DNA from 2 places in the Crenobacter cavernae genome. Region 1 is predicted to be linked to the other one. Evidence: predicted binding sites of a transcription regulator. Region 1 holds the regulator's gene; the other holds the start of a gene.
What was found. The regulator sigma-54, encoded in region 1, starts transcription at its own class of promoters, with help from an activator protein. The targets are predictions, from matches to a motif close to CTGGCACGCTTCATGCTT.
Positions count from the first base shown of each region.

Region 2: a site for sigma-54 is predicted at 3,046-3,063, ahead of DWG20_RS00490 (ammonium transporter). Genes of this name have one in related genera too.

Region 1 is NZ_CP031337.1:360,193-367,560, forward strand. Features, by position in the region: gene DWG20_RS01615 (KpsF/GutQ family sugar-phosphate isomerase) at 1-55, shown strand, start outside; gene DWG20_RS01620 (KdsC family phosphatase) at 65-589, shown strand; gene lptC (LPS export ABC transporter periplasmic protein LptC) at 586-1,146, shown strand; gene lptA (lipopolysaccharide transport periplasmic protein LptA) at 1,136-1,645, shown strand; gene lptB (LPS export ABC transporter ATP-binding protein) at 1,642-2,370, shown strand; gene DWG20_RS01640 (RNA polymerase factor sigma-54) at 2,381-3,778, shown strand; gene hpf (ribosome hibernation-promoting factor, HPF/YfiA family) at 3,909-4,250, shown strand; gene ptsN (PTS IIA-like nitrogen regulatory protein PtsN) at 4,367-4,828, shown strand; gene hprK (HPr(Ser) kinase/phosphatase) at 4,821-5,777, shown strand; gene rapZ (RNase adapter RapZ) at 5,758-6,600, shown strand; gene DWG20_RS01665 (NusG domain II-containing protein) at 6,597-6,965, shown strand; gene DWG20_RS01670 (Gx transporter family protein) at 6,946-7,368, shown strand, end outside.
Region 2 is NZ_CP031337.1:106,573-113,940, forward strand. Features, by position in the region: gene DWG20_RS00480 (DUF808 domain-containing protein) at 1-551, shown strand, start outside; gene DWG20_RS00485 (hypothetical protein) at 1,078-1,698, shown strand; gene DWG20_RS00490 (ammonium transporter) at 1,801-3,003, opposite strand; gene DWG20_RS00495 (hypothetical protein) at 3,580-4,077, shown strand; gene sbcB (exodeoxyribonuclease I) at 4,183-5,622, shown strand; gene DWG20_RS00505 (aspartate/glutamate racemase family protein) at 5,742-6,440, shown strand; gene miaA (tRNA (adenosine(37)-N6)-dimethylallyltransferase MiaA) at 6,501-7,368, shown strand, end outside.

The DNA.
Region 1 (7,368 bases):
CAAGCTCGTCGGCGCGCTCAATATGCACGACCTCCTCAAGGCCGGGGTCGTTTAAGGAATTCGAATGCAAAGCTTTCAGGAACTGGCGCGGCGCGTGAAGCTGCTGATCATGGACGTCGACGGCGTGCTGACCGACGGAAGCATCTTCATCAGCGCGACCGGCGAGGAACTCAAGGCGTTCAACACGCTCGACGGCCACGGCCTCAAGATGCTGCAGTCGACCGGCGTGAAGCTCGCCATCATCACCGGCCGCGACGCGCCGGGCGTCGCCCACCGCGCGAAGGGGCTCGGCATCGACTACTACTACGCCGGCATCCACGACAAGCGCGCGACCTTGGCCGAGCTGCTGGAAACGACCGGCCTCACCGCCGAGGAATGCGCGTACATCGGCGACGACGTGGTCGACCTGCCGGTGATGATCCGCGTCGGCCTGTCGGTCGCCGTGCCCGAGGCGCCGAGCCTGGTCCTCCAGCACGCGCACTACGTCACCGGCGCATCCGGCGGCGCCGGCGCAGTACGCGAACTGACCGAGCGCATCATGCAGGCGCAGGGCACCTTCGACGCGCTGATGGCGCGCTACCTCGAATGATCCGCCCGCACCGGCTGTTTCCGATCGCGCTCGTCGGCCTGATGGCGATGCTCGCTTTCTGGCTCGACCAGATCTCGCGCTGGAGCCCGTCGGGCAAGGAGCTCGACCCGAGCCGTCCCGAGTACACGGTCGAAGACTTCAGTGCGACGCGCTTTGACGCGCAAGGCCGCATCCAGGAACGCCTCGTCGCCAAACAGGGCTGGCAGTTCCCCAAGCAGCCCGACCTCCACCTGCGCGAGGCCGTGCTCGACAACTACCAGGCCGGCGCGCTCGCCTACCGCGCCGCCGGCGCCATCGCGCGCTACAACCGGCAGGACGGCATCGCCTTTCTCGAACAGAAGGCGCACTTCTTCAAGCCGGGCGTCGCCGGCCAGCCGGACACCCACGTCTACGGCAGCCGGATCACGATCAACACGCGTACGCGCGTCGCCAGCGCCAAGACGCCGGTGGAAATCCACTATGGCGAGTCGATCGCCAACGCCATCGGTTTCGAATACCAGCAGCAGAAGGGCCTGTTGCGGCTCCTCTCCCACGCAAGGGTGAAATATGTACAGTAAGCTTTTGACCGCGGTCCTCGTCGGCCTGGCCACGCTGCCGGCCTGGGCGGAAAAGGCCGACCAGAAGAAGCCGATCGAGATCAGCGCCGACGCCGGCACGCTCGACCAGCTCAAGGGCGTCACCGTCTGGCAGGGCAACGTGATCGTGATCCAGGGCACGCTCAAGGCGACCGCCGACCAGCTGACCGTCACCCGCGACGCGCAGGGCCGCCAGACGCTGCAGGGCATAGGCCGCCCGGCCACCTTCCGCCAGAAACTCGAAGCCCGCCCCGAGTACGTCGAAGGCCAGGGTTCGCGCGTCGACTACACCAGCGCCAGCAACCAGGTCGTGCTCACCGGCAATGCGCGCGTCAAGCGCGGCGCCGACGTCGTCACCGGCGGAGTCATCACCTACAACACCGAGACCGAGGTCTACCAGGTCAGCGGCGGCAGCGTGCAGGGCCCGAACAAGGGTCGCGTCACCGTGATCCTGCAACCGAAGGACGAAGGCCAGAAATGACGCAGAGCCAGCTCACCGTCCGCCACCTGCAGAAACGCTTCAAGAAGCGCGCCGTCGTGCGCGACGTGTCGCTCGACATCGCCAGCGGCGAGGTCGTCGGCCTCTTGGGGCCGAACGGCGCCGGCAAGACGACCAGCTTCTACATGATCGTCGGCCTCGTCGCGGCCGACGGTGGCGAGATCGAACTGGACGGCACTGTCATCACCCGCCTGCCGATCCACAAGCGCGCACGCATGGGGCTCGGCTACCTGCCGCAGGAAGCGTCGATCTTCCGCAGGATGACGGTCGAGGAAAACATCCGCGCCGTGCTCGAGATCGGCGGCCTGAAGGGCGAGAACCTCGATAAGGAGCTCGAACTCCTGCTCGACGACCTCAACATCGCCCACCTTCGCGACACCAACGCGCTGGCGCTGTCCGGCGGCGAACGACGCCGCGTCGAGATCGCGCGCGTGCTCGCCACGCGGCCGCGCTTCATCCTGCTCGACGAACCGTTCGCCGGCGTCGACCCGATCGCGGTGATCGACATCCAGAAGATCATCGCCTTCCTGCGCGAGCGCGGCATCGGCGTCCTGATCACCGACCACAACGTGCGCGAAACGCTGCGCATCTGCGATCGCGCCTATATCATCAGTGAAGGCGCTGTGCTCGCCTCGGGCGAACCGGACACGCTCGTCAACGACGAGAAGGTTCGCGAAGTCTATCTCGGCGAGCACTTCCACCTGTAATGGCCACGCCATGAAGCAGAGCCTCCAGCTCAAGGTCTCGCAACATCTCACCCTCACCCCGCAGCTGCAGCAGTCGATCAAGCTGTTGCAGCTGTCGACGCTCGACCTGCAATCCGAGGTCGAACGGGTGTTGCTCGACAACCCGCTGATCGAACGGATGGACGACGGCCCGAGCGAAGCGTCCGGCGAGGAAAGGTTGGCCGAGCCCGCCGCCGACAACGGCTCGGCCGACGGCGCCGACACGTTGCCGGGCGAGCTGTCCGACTGGGGACGCGGCGCCGCGCGCGGCGACAACGACGACTACGACCCGCTCGCCAACGTCGCCTGCCCGGTGTCGCTGCGCGAACACCTGATCGCCCAGCTCGGCGAAATCGCGATGTCGACGCGCGAACACGGCGTCGTCAGCCTGTTGATCGAAGAGCTCGACGACGACGGTTTCATGCCGCAGCCGCTCGAAGCGGTGCTCGCCGAACTGCCGGCCGAACTCGAACTGACGCTCGAAGAGCTCGAGGACGGTCTCGAACTGCTGCAGGGCTTCGACCCGGCCGGCGTCGGCGCCTTCGACCTGACCGGCTGCCTGCTGCTACAGCTGGCCAGCCTGCCCCGCGTCACGCCGGGGCTTGCGAGCGCACGCACCATCGTCGAGAAGCACCTGACGCTGCTCGGCCAACGCGACTACGGCAAGCTGAAGAAACTGCTCTCGGTCGACGACGCCGAACTGAGACTCGCGCAGCAGCTGATCGCCAGCCTCACCCCGCATCCGGCGGCCAACTTCGGTCGCGACGAGACGCACTACATCGTGCCCGACGTGCTGGTGGTCAAGCGCAAGGGACGCTGGCAGGCCGAGCTCAACCCGGGCGCCGTGCCGCGGCTGCGCGTCAACCCCGGCTACGCCAAATTGGTGTCCGAGGCGCGCGGCGAAAGCGGCGAACTCGCGCCGCGCCTGCAGGAAGCCAAGTGGTTCGTCAAAAACATCCAGCAACGGTTTGACACCATCCTGAAAGTGTCGGAATCTATCGCCAACAGGCAGCAAGCGTTCTTTGAACATGGTGAAGTGGCAATGCGTCCGTTGATACTGCGCGACATTGCCGAAGAACTGGGCCTGCACGAATCCACCATCTCCCGGGTGACCACGCAGAAATACCTCCTCTGCGCGCGCGGGCTCTTCGAACTCAAATATTTCTTCGGCAGTGCGTTGGAAACCGACAGCGGCGGCGAGTGTTCCGCGACCGCGATCAAGGCGCTGATCAAGCAGCTGATCGACGCCGAAGACCGTCAAGCACCGCTCTCCGACAGCAAGCTGGTCGACCTCCTGACAAAACAAGGCATCCAGGTCGCGCGTCGCACCGTGGCCAAGTACCGCGAGGCGATGCAGATCGCGGCGGTCGCCCAGCGCAAGACGCTTTGAAAAAGGCTCTTTAAAACGCCGATTGCTACCCCACCTGTTCTTTGAGGGGTTCCGTCGCCCCGCGATGGAGCCACACAAGAAAACCGCCGGGCCGCCGGGCCCAGGCGTTTGTCACCTAAGGAGTTAGGGTATGAACCTCAAGATCACCGGTCTTCATCTCGAAGTTACTCCGCCGATGCGCGACTACATCGAAAGCAAACTCGAACGCGTGACCCGCCACGTCGACGACGTGATCGACGTCGCCGTGACGCTATCGGTCGACAAGCTTGTGCAGAAGGCGGAGGTGAACGTTCACCTCTCCGGCAAGGATATCCACGTGGAGGCCACCGAAGCCGACATGTATGCAGCCGTCGATGCGCTGATCGACAAACTCGACCGCCAGGTCCTGAAACACAAGGAAAAACGCAACGAGCGCCGCGCGCCGACCCCGGCACCAGCACCGGAAGCGCCGACAGAACAGGCGAACGCCTGAGTGGCGTGATTGTCGAAACGGGAACCTGCGGGTTCCCGTTTTTCATTGACGGCCTTTTGCCAAGACTACGCTTGAGCGTAGAATGGCCGGGTTTTTTCTGTAAGCAAACGCACAGTATGAGCCTGATCGGCAAAATCCTCGCGCCCGACCATGTCCTGATCGACCTGGACGTCGGCAGCAAAAAACGCGTATTCGAACAGGTGGGGCTCCTTGTCGAGAACACCCACGCCATCGCCAGAAGCGAAGTGTTCGACTGCCTGTTCGCCCGGGAAAAACTCGGTTCGACCGGCCTCGGCCAAGGCGTGGCGATTCCGCACGGACGCGCCAAGGGGCTGAAGGAGGCGGTCGGCGTGTTCATCCGCCTGAAGAACCCGATCCCCTTCGACGCGCCCGACGGCAAGCCGGTACAGAGCCTGTTCGTGCTCCTCGTGCCCGAAGAGGCGACCGACCTGCACCTGCAGGTCTTGTCTGAACTCGCACAACGCTTCTCCAGCCGCGCGCTGCGCGAGGCGCTGATCGCCGCGCCCGACCGCGACACCCTCTACCGCCTGCTCACCGAATGGTCCGGCCATGCCTAGCGTCTCCGTTCGCCAGCTCTACCAGGACAACCATCAGAAACTGTTTCTGACCTGGGTCGCCGGCACCGGCGGGTCGGATACGATGATCCGCAACGACGACCAGCGCCCGACCCTCGCCCTCGTCGGCCACCTGAACTTCATCCACCCGAACGCGGTGCAGGTGCTCGGTGTGGCCGAGGTCGACTACCTGGAGAAACTGGAGAACGCCGCCGCGCGCACCGCGCTCGACCAGCTGTTCCACAAGCCGATGGCGGTCGTCATCGTCGCCAACAACCAGGCGGTCCCCAAGCTGCTGCGCGACTACTGCCACACGCACAACGTCCCCTTGATGAGTTCGCGGCTCGAGAGCCCCTACCTGATGGACGTGCTGCGCATCTATCTGGCGCGCGCGCTGGCGACGTCGACGGTGCTGCACGGCGTGTTCCTCGACGTGCTCGAGATCGGCGTGCTGATCATGGGCGACTCGGCGATGGGCAAGAGCGAACTCGCGCTGGAACTGATCTCGCGCGGCCACGGTCTGGTCGCCGACGACGCGGTCGAACTCTACCGCATCGGCCCGGAGACGCTCGAAGGCCGCTGCCCGCCGCTGTTGCGCGACTTCCTCGAAGTGCGCGGCCTCGGCATCCTGAACATCCGCACCATCTTCGGCGAGACCGCGGTCCGCCCGAAGAAGGTGCTCAAGCTCATCATCCACCTCGTCAAGGCCAACGACCAGGCGATGCAGGCGCTCGACCGCCTCAACATCCAGTCGGAGACGCAGGAGATCCTCGGCGTGAAGGTGCGCAAGGTGATCCTGCCGGTCGCGGCCGGCCGCAACCTGGCCGTGCTCGTCGAGGCGGCGGTGCGCAACTACATCCTGCAACTGAGGGGCATCGACAGCACGCGCGAATTCATCGAGCGTCACACCAACTTCCTCAGGGATCAGGAACATGCAGCTGATCCTGATTAGCGGCCTGTCCGGCTCGGGCAAGTCGGTCGCCCTGAAGGCGCTCGAAGACGCCGGCTACGCGTCGGTCGACAACCTGCCGGCGACGCTGCTCTCGAAGCTGATCGCGCTCTACCGCGAACAGGGTCACGAGCGCATCGCGATCAGCGTCGACACGCGCGGCGGCCCGACGCTCGCCGCGCTGCCCGGCGCGATGAAGGAGTTGTCCGACGCCGACGTCGACGTGCGCCTGCTCTACTTCGAAGCCAAGCCCGACACGCTGGTCAAGCGCTTCTCGGAGACGCGCCGCCGCCACCCGCTGTCGGGGCCGGGCCTCACCGTCGAGGAATGCATCCGCCAGGAACAGGAGATGTTGGCCGAGGTCAAGGCGCTCGGCTACCCGATCGACACCAGCGAACTGTCGGCCAACCGTCTGAGGACCTGGATCAAGGCGCTGGTCGGCGCCGAGGCCGGCCGACTGACGGTAGTGTTCGAATCGTTCGGCTTCAAGCACGGTGTGCCGCTCGACGCCGACCTGGTGTTCGACGCGCGCTGCCTGCCCAATCCCTTCTACGATCCGCGTCTGCGTCCCCTGACCGGTCTCGACCAGGCTATCGTCGACTTCTTCCTGCAGGAATCGTCGGTCGCCGAGATGATCCACGACATCCGCCGCTTCCTCGACAAGTGGCTGCCGGCCTACCGCCAGGAAAACCGCAGCTACCTGACCGTCGCCGTCGGCTGCACCGGCGGCCAGCACCGCTCGGTCTTCGTCATCGAAGCGCTGGCGCGCGCCTTCGCCGGCGAGCAGGTGCTGATCCGCCACCGCGAGCTGCCCGAGACGCGATGACGCGCTGGCTGCGGCCGGGCGACTGGCTGGTGCTGTCGCTCCTGGCCGCAGCAAGCGCCTACCTCGCCGTCACGCTGTGGAGCGGCGGCCACGCGCGCACCGTCCTCATCAAGCGCCACGGCGAGCTTTTCCGCGAAGCCAGCCTCCTGCACGACCAGATCGTCGCCGTACCCGGTCCGCTCGGCGTCACCGAGGTCGAGATCGCCGGCGGCCGCACCCGCATCCGCAGCGATCCCAGCCCGCGCCAGTACTGCGTGAAACAGGGCTGGCTGACGCGCGCCGGCCAAGTGGCGATCTGCCTGCCGAACGCGACCAGCATCGAACTTGCCGGCGGCGAACGCCCTTATGACAGCCTCCAGTTCTGACACGCGCATCCTCGCGCCCGATGCCACCGACCACCGCATCGCGCGGCTCGCCGCCGCCGCGCTGGTGCTGGCGCTGGTCGACGCCGGCCTGCCGTCGCCGCTGCCCGGCGTCAAACCCGGGCTCGCCAACATCGTCACGCTGATCGCGCTCTACCGCTACGGCTTTCGCGCGGCGGTGTGGGTCAGCCTGTTGCGCATCGCAGGCGCCGGCCTCTTGCTCGGCAGCCTGATGACACCTGGTTTTTTCCTCAGCCTTGCCGGCGGCACCATGAGCCTCGTGGGCCTTCTATTCGCCCAGCGGCTTCCCGAGCGCTGGTTCGGCCCGGCGTCGGCGAGCCTGATCGCCGCTTTCTGCCATATCGGCGGCCAGCTCATTCTCGCACGCGCCATCCTGATCCCGTCG
Region 2 (7,368 bases), 250 kb from region 1:
CCGACCCGGCCGTCGACATGGTGGCCTTCGAGAAAGAAAAGGTGCAGGGCGCGATCCGCACCGACTTCATCCTGTCGGCGGAGATCATCGTGATCTCGCTCGGCACCGTCGCCACCGCCTCCTTCGGCTCGCAGGTCGCCGTGCTCACCGGCATCGCGCTGATCATGACCGTCGGCGTATACGGCCTGGTGGCCGGCATCGTCAAGCTGGACGACGCCGGGCTGTATCTGAGCGCGAAGGGCGACGCAGCGCAGCGCGCTTTCGGCCGCTTCCTGCTGCTCTTTGCCCCCTACCTGATGAAATTCCTTTCGGTGGCCGGCACCGCGGCGATGTTCATGGTCGGCGGCGGCATCCTCACCCACGGCACCCCGGGCGCCTACGACCTCATCCACGGCATCGCCCACAGCGCCGCCGGCGTGCCGGCCATCGGCGCCGTGCTGGAGGCCATCGTCCCGACGCTGCTCGACGCGCTCGCCGGCATCGTCGCCGGCGCCGTCGTGCTGGCCGGGGTGAGCGGCATAGGCCGCATCGTGAAGACGGCCAAGAGCTGACGCGACGCTTGTCCGGAAACGATCGGCCCGCCTGGTGCGGGCCGATCGTTTTTTACGCCCGCGTAGCGTCCTTGCCGGGCGACCTATTCGCCGTCGCCCCCTTGCGTCGCCGGCGGGATACGCAGCTTGAACGACCCCATCGCCTTGGCCTGTTCGCGGCTGACGCCTTCGATGCCGAAGGACTCGTTCATTAGGGTTGACCTGCTTTCTGATTAACTGCGGGAGGCTTCACGGCCCCGATGACTCAAGCGTCCCGAAGGCGCGTTGGGGACGACCCGGGGCACACGGCAACAACACGATACGGTTCCACGATGCCGTTGATGATCGCCAAGTTTTTGACTGCCTGCCCCGTCCCTTTCCGCATTTTGTCGGCCTTGCATCGATGGACTACTGTGAACAGTCGACGCGCGATTCGCTGCTGCCGGCTACGGCCCGGCTGCGATGCGCCGGGTAGCGGAGAATGGCAGTTCAAACAGGCGCCCAGCATTCCGTCGCCAAGCTTGGCCGAGGCAAGGAGAAACGCGAGATGGAAAACGAAATGATGGGCGCCACCACGAGCCATTGCCTCCCGCTGCGCCCCGGTACGACCCGCGTGTTCTACGAGCAGAATACCCATACGCGGGTCAAAATGGAGGCCCGTCACGCCGGCCAGAACGAGGTCTATCTGGACATAGCCATGCCGGGCGGGAAGCTGCCCCGACTGCATTTCAAGTCGGACCGGCCACAGACCGCCAACCTCGACACCTGCGTCTGGACGCTGCTGAAGGCCCGGTTCGACAACGCTTTGGAATTTACCTTTGGCCCGAAAGGGCTGGAACTGCCGATGAACCTGACGATCGGCACCACCGTCACGGCCCAACCTGAGCAAACCAATCCCGCGACGGGCAGCCCGGTCAAACTAACGCTGCAGGTCGTCACGAGCGAGAGGATAACCGTCCGCCCGGAGCTGGGCCTCGACCAGGAAAACGGCTATTTGACGCGGCCGGTGCTGAAATGCTCTGCGCACCTTCAAGACATCCGCCTGGGCACGTCCCTTCTGAAGGCGGATATATGGCTGTTGCCGGGCCTGGGGGTCGTCAAGGCGCAAGGACAGGCATTCGGCGTCTTCTCGATACTCGATCTCGTCGAGTTCCATACCCCGGCCTGATTCGAAGCAATCAAGCCAAATCGCACGCATGGCTTGGCCGAGCCTTTGCTTCGGCCAAGCTTCTGCGCCATACCTGCGCCTAGCGTCGATCCTTACCAAGCTTCACCAGCTCGTCTCCCGTTCCGGGGACGAGGTGATCTTGTGGATGGACAGATCTGCGCCGTTGAACTCCTCCTCCTCGTCCAGCCGCAGCCCGACCGCCTTCTTGATCAGCCCGTAGACGACATAGCCGCCGGCGAACGCGATCGCTACGCCCATCGCGGTGCCGATCAGTTGCGAGACGAAACTCACGCCTCCCATGCCGCCGAGCGCCTGCTGGCCGAACACACCGGCCGCGAGTCCGCCCCAGACGCCGCACACGCCGTGCAGCGGCCACACGCCGAGCACGTCGTCGATCTTCAGCCTGTTCTGCGTGACGGTGAACAGCCATACGAACAGCGCGCCGGCTGCCGCGCCGACCGCGAGCGCGCCGATCGGGTGCATCACGTCCGAGCCGGCGCACACCGCGACGAGGCCGGCGAGCGGGCCGTTGTGGATGAAGCCCGGGTCGTTCTTGCCCGCGAACATCGCGACCACGGTGCCGCCGACCATCGCCATCAGCGAGTTGATCGCGACGAGGCCCGAGACGCCACCGATGCGCTGTGCGCTCATCACGTTGAAGCCGAACCAGCCGACGATCAGGATCCACGCGCCGAGCGCGAGGAAGGGAATCGACGACGGCGGGTGCGCGGCGACGTGGCCGTCGCGCTGGTAGCGGCCGCGCCGCGCGCCGAGGTGCAGCACGGCGGCGAGGGCGATCCAGCCGCCGACCGCGTGCACGACGACCGAGCCGGCGAAGTCGTGGAAAGGCGCGCCGAATTGGTGCGCGAGCCAGTCCTGCACGCCGAAGTGGCCGTTCCACGCGATACCCTCGAAAAACGGGTAGACGAGGCCGACGAGGAAGAAGGTCGCCATCGACTGCGGGTGGAACTTAGCGCGCTCGGCGATGCCGCCCGACACGATGGCCGGGATCGCCGCGGCGAAGGTCAAGAGGAAGAAGAAGCGCACCAGTTCGTAGCCGTTGTGCGCGGCGAGCGTCTCGGCCCCGCTCCAGAAGTCGACACCGTAGGCGAGCGGGAAGCCGACGAAGAAATAGGCGAGGCCCGACACGGCGAAGTCGGTGAGGATCTTCACCAGCGCGTTGACCTGGTTCTTCTTGCGCACGGTGCCGAGCTCGAGAAAGGCGAAGCCGGCGTGCATCGCGAGGATCATGATCGCGCCGAGCAGGATGAAGAGGACGTCGTTCGGGGTCGGGTTGGGACTCATCTGGGCGATTCCAGTGCGTGGCGGGAGTGCTGCACCATAAGCAAGCAGGATGCCTGCCAACGCAAGCCCTTGATTTTAATTGATTCGCAGCGTGCGCGTATGACAATGGTGCGTGGCAGGCATGGACGAGACCCGTTTTGGGGCAGGCGAAGTGAGCCAACATAGTGCACGGCCATGTCGGGTGTTCGATCTTGGTGCATCGATCCGGCACTCGAGGCAGCCAGGCCCCAACGTTGGCCGAGGAAGATGGGACAAACGGCGGATGGCGCAGGACGATCGATAGCGAAGCCCGAGCGGCCTTCGCGCGGGACAGGCACGGGCTGCGGCGGACATGGCAGTCGGTTTATCCCTGTCTCGGCACGCGACCCGCCCCTTCCCCCACCCACTTAGCTCCATAGCGAGAAACGGCATTCCGTCATGCAAAACCACGCCGACAAAACCGCTATCCATCAGCGTAATTCACTATAAAAACATCAAATTGCCAAAATAACACATGATAATATGTTATTTGCTTAGTTGTTCAATCAAATCAGACCGGCATGAAGCGGTCGACCCTTTAAAGCTGCAGGAATAGAAGTGAAACGACTCATTGCCCTGGCCATGGCGAGCCTCGTCGCCGTGCCAAGCTATGCCGCCGACGCGGCAGGCGCCGCTTGCGCCACCACCCACGTCGACCTGATGCGCGCCACGCGCTACACCGAACTGGTCCGCATGAACGGCAGCGGCCAGTGCGCGTCGCGCTCGGTGCCGAACTTTGTCGCGCTGTGCACCCAGATCGGCCAGCTTTCCGACGCCGCGATCGAAGGCATCGCGCTGCCGATGATCAAGAAATCGGTGTCGTGCGACATGGCCAAAAGCGCGCTGACCTTCTGGGCTACGCCCGACGGCAAGGTCATCTCGAAGAAGGTGATGCAGGGCATCGCGCGCGGTTCCGGCCCGGTGCTGACGAGCCGCGAATCGGCGCTCTACGAGCAGTTCATGGGCTCCCCGGCCGGCCAGACGATGAACCTGTACACCAACAACAACCAGGTCAACTCCGCCATCCTGACCCGCATCGCCGCGTACAAGCGGTAAGGGTCTCGGGGGCCCCGCCCCCGTTCCCCTCCCCCTCCCCCTCCGGGCTTGGCCGAGCCTGCCGTGCAATGCGACAATCGCGCCTTTGCCTGCTGCCCGACGCCCATGTCCGCCCTCACCTTCTTCTGGCACGACTACGAAACCTTCGGCGTCGAGCCGCGCCGCGACCGGCCGTCTCAGTTCGCCGGCGTGCGCACCGACGCCGACCTCAACGAGATCGACGAGCCGGTGATGCTGTACTGCCGCCCGACGCCCGACTACCTGCCGTCGCCCGAGGCGTGCCTGTTGACCGGCATCACGCCGCAGCGCTGCCTCGCCGAAGGCGTGGCCGAGCACGAGTTCGCCGGCGTGATCGAGCGCGAGCTGTCGCAGCCGGGCACGATAGGCGTCGGCTACAACTCGATAAGGTTCGACGACGAGGTCACGCGTTTCCTGTTCTGGCGCAACCTGATCGACCCGTACTCGCGCGAATGGCGCGACGGCTGCGGCCGCTGGGACTTGCTCGACCTGGTGCGCGCCTGCTACGCGCTGCGCCCGGACGGCATCGTCTGGCCGACACACGAGGACGGCCGGACCAGCTTTAAGCTCGAACACCTGTCCAAGGCGAACGGCCTCGCGCACGAGGCGGCGCACGACGCGCTGTCCGACGTGCGCGCGACGATCGCTCTCGCGCGATTGATCCGCGAAAAGCAGCCTAAGCTGTTCGACTTCTATCTGTCCTTGCGCAAGAAGGACGCGGCGCGCGAGCAGCTTTCCCTGCACGCGCCCAAGCCGGTGCTGCACGTGTCGGGCATGTACGGCGTCGAGCGCGGCAACGTCGCACTCGTCTGGCCGCTGGCAGCGCACCCCACCAACGCGAACGAAGTGATCGTGTGGGACCTCGCCCACGACCCGGCGGAACTAATAAACCTCGACGCCGACGCGATCCGCCTCAGGATGTTCACCCGTAGCGACGAGCTGCCCGACGGCGTCGCGCGGCTGCCGGTCAAGACCATCCACCTGAACAAGTCGCCGTTCGTCGTCGGCAACCTCAAGGTGCTGACGGCCGAACGCGCCGCGCATTGGGGCGTCGACATGGACACCATCGCGCGCCACGCCGAGGCCGCCGCACGCCTGCCCGACCTGGCTCCTACCTGGAAGGCCGTCTACCAGCGAGCCGCCTTCGAAGCCGCCGACGTCGACGAGAACCTGTACGGCGGCTTCGTCTCCAACGCCGACCGGCGCACGCTGACGGCGCTGCGCGCGATGTCGGCCGACAAGCTCGCCCGCGAAACACCGCAGTTCGAAGACGTGCAGCTCGCGCGCCTGGTGCAACGCTACCGCGCGCGCAACTTCCCCGAGTCGCTGTCTTTAGATGAGCGCCGCCACTGGATGGCGTGGTGCAAGAAGAAGCTGATCGACGGCGTGCCGGCCGGGCGCACGCACGAGGCCTGCCTTGCCGAAATCGACGCGCTCGAGACGGACGCCGACAGCCGGGGTCGGCAGATCCTCGCCGACGTGCGCGAATACGCTGACGCGCTGTGCGCGGAACTGGGGCGTGCGTGAGCCGGCCGACGTTGGCCGAGGCTTGTGTCGACCGTAGTCAGCCCATAAAATGCCAAATGGATGTCTGCCGCTCGTCGAGTTAGACGTCCACACCCGACGACCCACGCGGAGGAATCATCGTGAAAACCCTAGGCCTCATCGGCGGCATGAGCTGGGAATCCAGCGCCATGTATTACCAGCATCTCAACCGGCTCGTCGCCGAACGGCTCGGCGGCCTGCACTCGGCCAAGGTCGTGCTCTACAGCGTCGACTTCGCCGGCATCGCAGAACGGCAGCACCAGGGCGACTGGCAGGGCGCGGGCGAACTGCTGGCCGACGCGGCCCGCAAGCTGAGCGCCGCCGGTGCGCAAGCCTTGTTGATCTGTACCAACACCATGCACAAGGTCGCCGACGCGGTGGAGGCCGCCGTCGACGTGCCGCTGATCCACATCGCCGACGTCGCGGCGCGCGAGGCGCAACGCGCCGGCGTGAAAACCGTCGCGCTGCTCGGCACCGCGTTCACGATGGAACAGCCCTTCTACCGCGAACGGCTCGAGCAACGCTTCGGCCTGAGAGTGCTGACGCCCGACGCCGACGAGCGCGCTGACATCCACCGCATCATCTACGACGAGCTTTGCCTCGGCCAACGCCTGCCGGCCTCCAGGGAACGGCTTCGCGCAATCATCGAGCGGCTCGCCACCGGGGGGGCGCAAGGCGTGATTCTCGGCTGCACCGAACTGCCCTTGCTGATCGAACAGGACGACGTGTCGATCACGGTGCTCGACAGCACCACCTTGCACGCGCGCGCCGCGATCGACTTCGCACTGGGCACGGCATAAGCTCTCGGAGCCTCGATCGCGCGGGCGCCTTTCCCCGGCGCGCAGGCTACAATGCCGGCCATGAAACCTCCGCTCCCCGCCCTCTTCCTGATGGGCCCGACCGCGTCGGGCAAGACCGCGCTCGCGGTCGCGTTGGCACAGCAACTCGACGGCGAAGTCGTCAGCGTCGACTCGGCGCTCGTCTACCGCGGCATGGACATCGGCACCGCCAAGCCGACGCGCGACGAGATGGCCGGCGTGCCGCACCACCTGATCGACATCATCGACCCGACCGATTCGTACTCGGCCGCGCAATTTCACGCCGACGCGATGGCACTGATCGAAGACATCGCCGTGCGCGGCAAGCTGCCTATCCTCGCCGGCGGCACCATGCTCTACTTCAAGGCGCTCGAGGAAGGCCTGTCCGACCTGCCGCAGGCCGACGCGCAAGTACGCGCGCGGCTCGACGCCGAGGCGGCCGAACGCGGCTGGCCGGCGCTGCATCAAAGGTTGGCCGAGCTCGATGCGGCGACCGCCGCGCGCCTCGCGCCGGCCGACAGCCAGCGCATCCAGCGCGCGCTCGAAGTGTGGGAGCTGAGCGGCAAACCGATGTCCGAGCTGATCGCGCGCGGCCGCGAAGGCGCGCCGGCCTTGAACCTGTTGAAGCTCGCGCTCTTGCCGCACGACCGCGCTTGGCTGCACGCGCGCATCGCTCTGCGGTTCGAGAAGATGCTCGAGGCCGGCTTCCTCGCCGAGGTCGAGGCGCTGCGCGAACGTTGGACTAGCCTGTCGCTCGAGCTGCCATCGATGCGCTGCGTCGGCTACCGCCAGGCGTGGGAATACCTCGACGGCCAGATCGACCGGACCGGACTGATAGCCAAGGGCGTCGCCGCGACGCGCCAGCTCGCCAAGCGCCAGCTGACGTGGATGCGAAGCATGGAGAACCTGG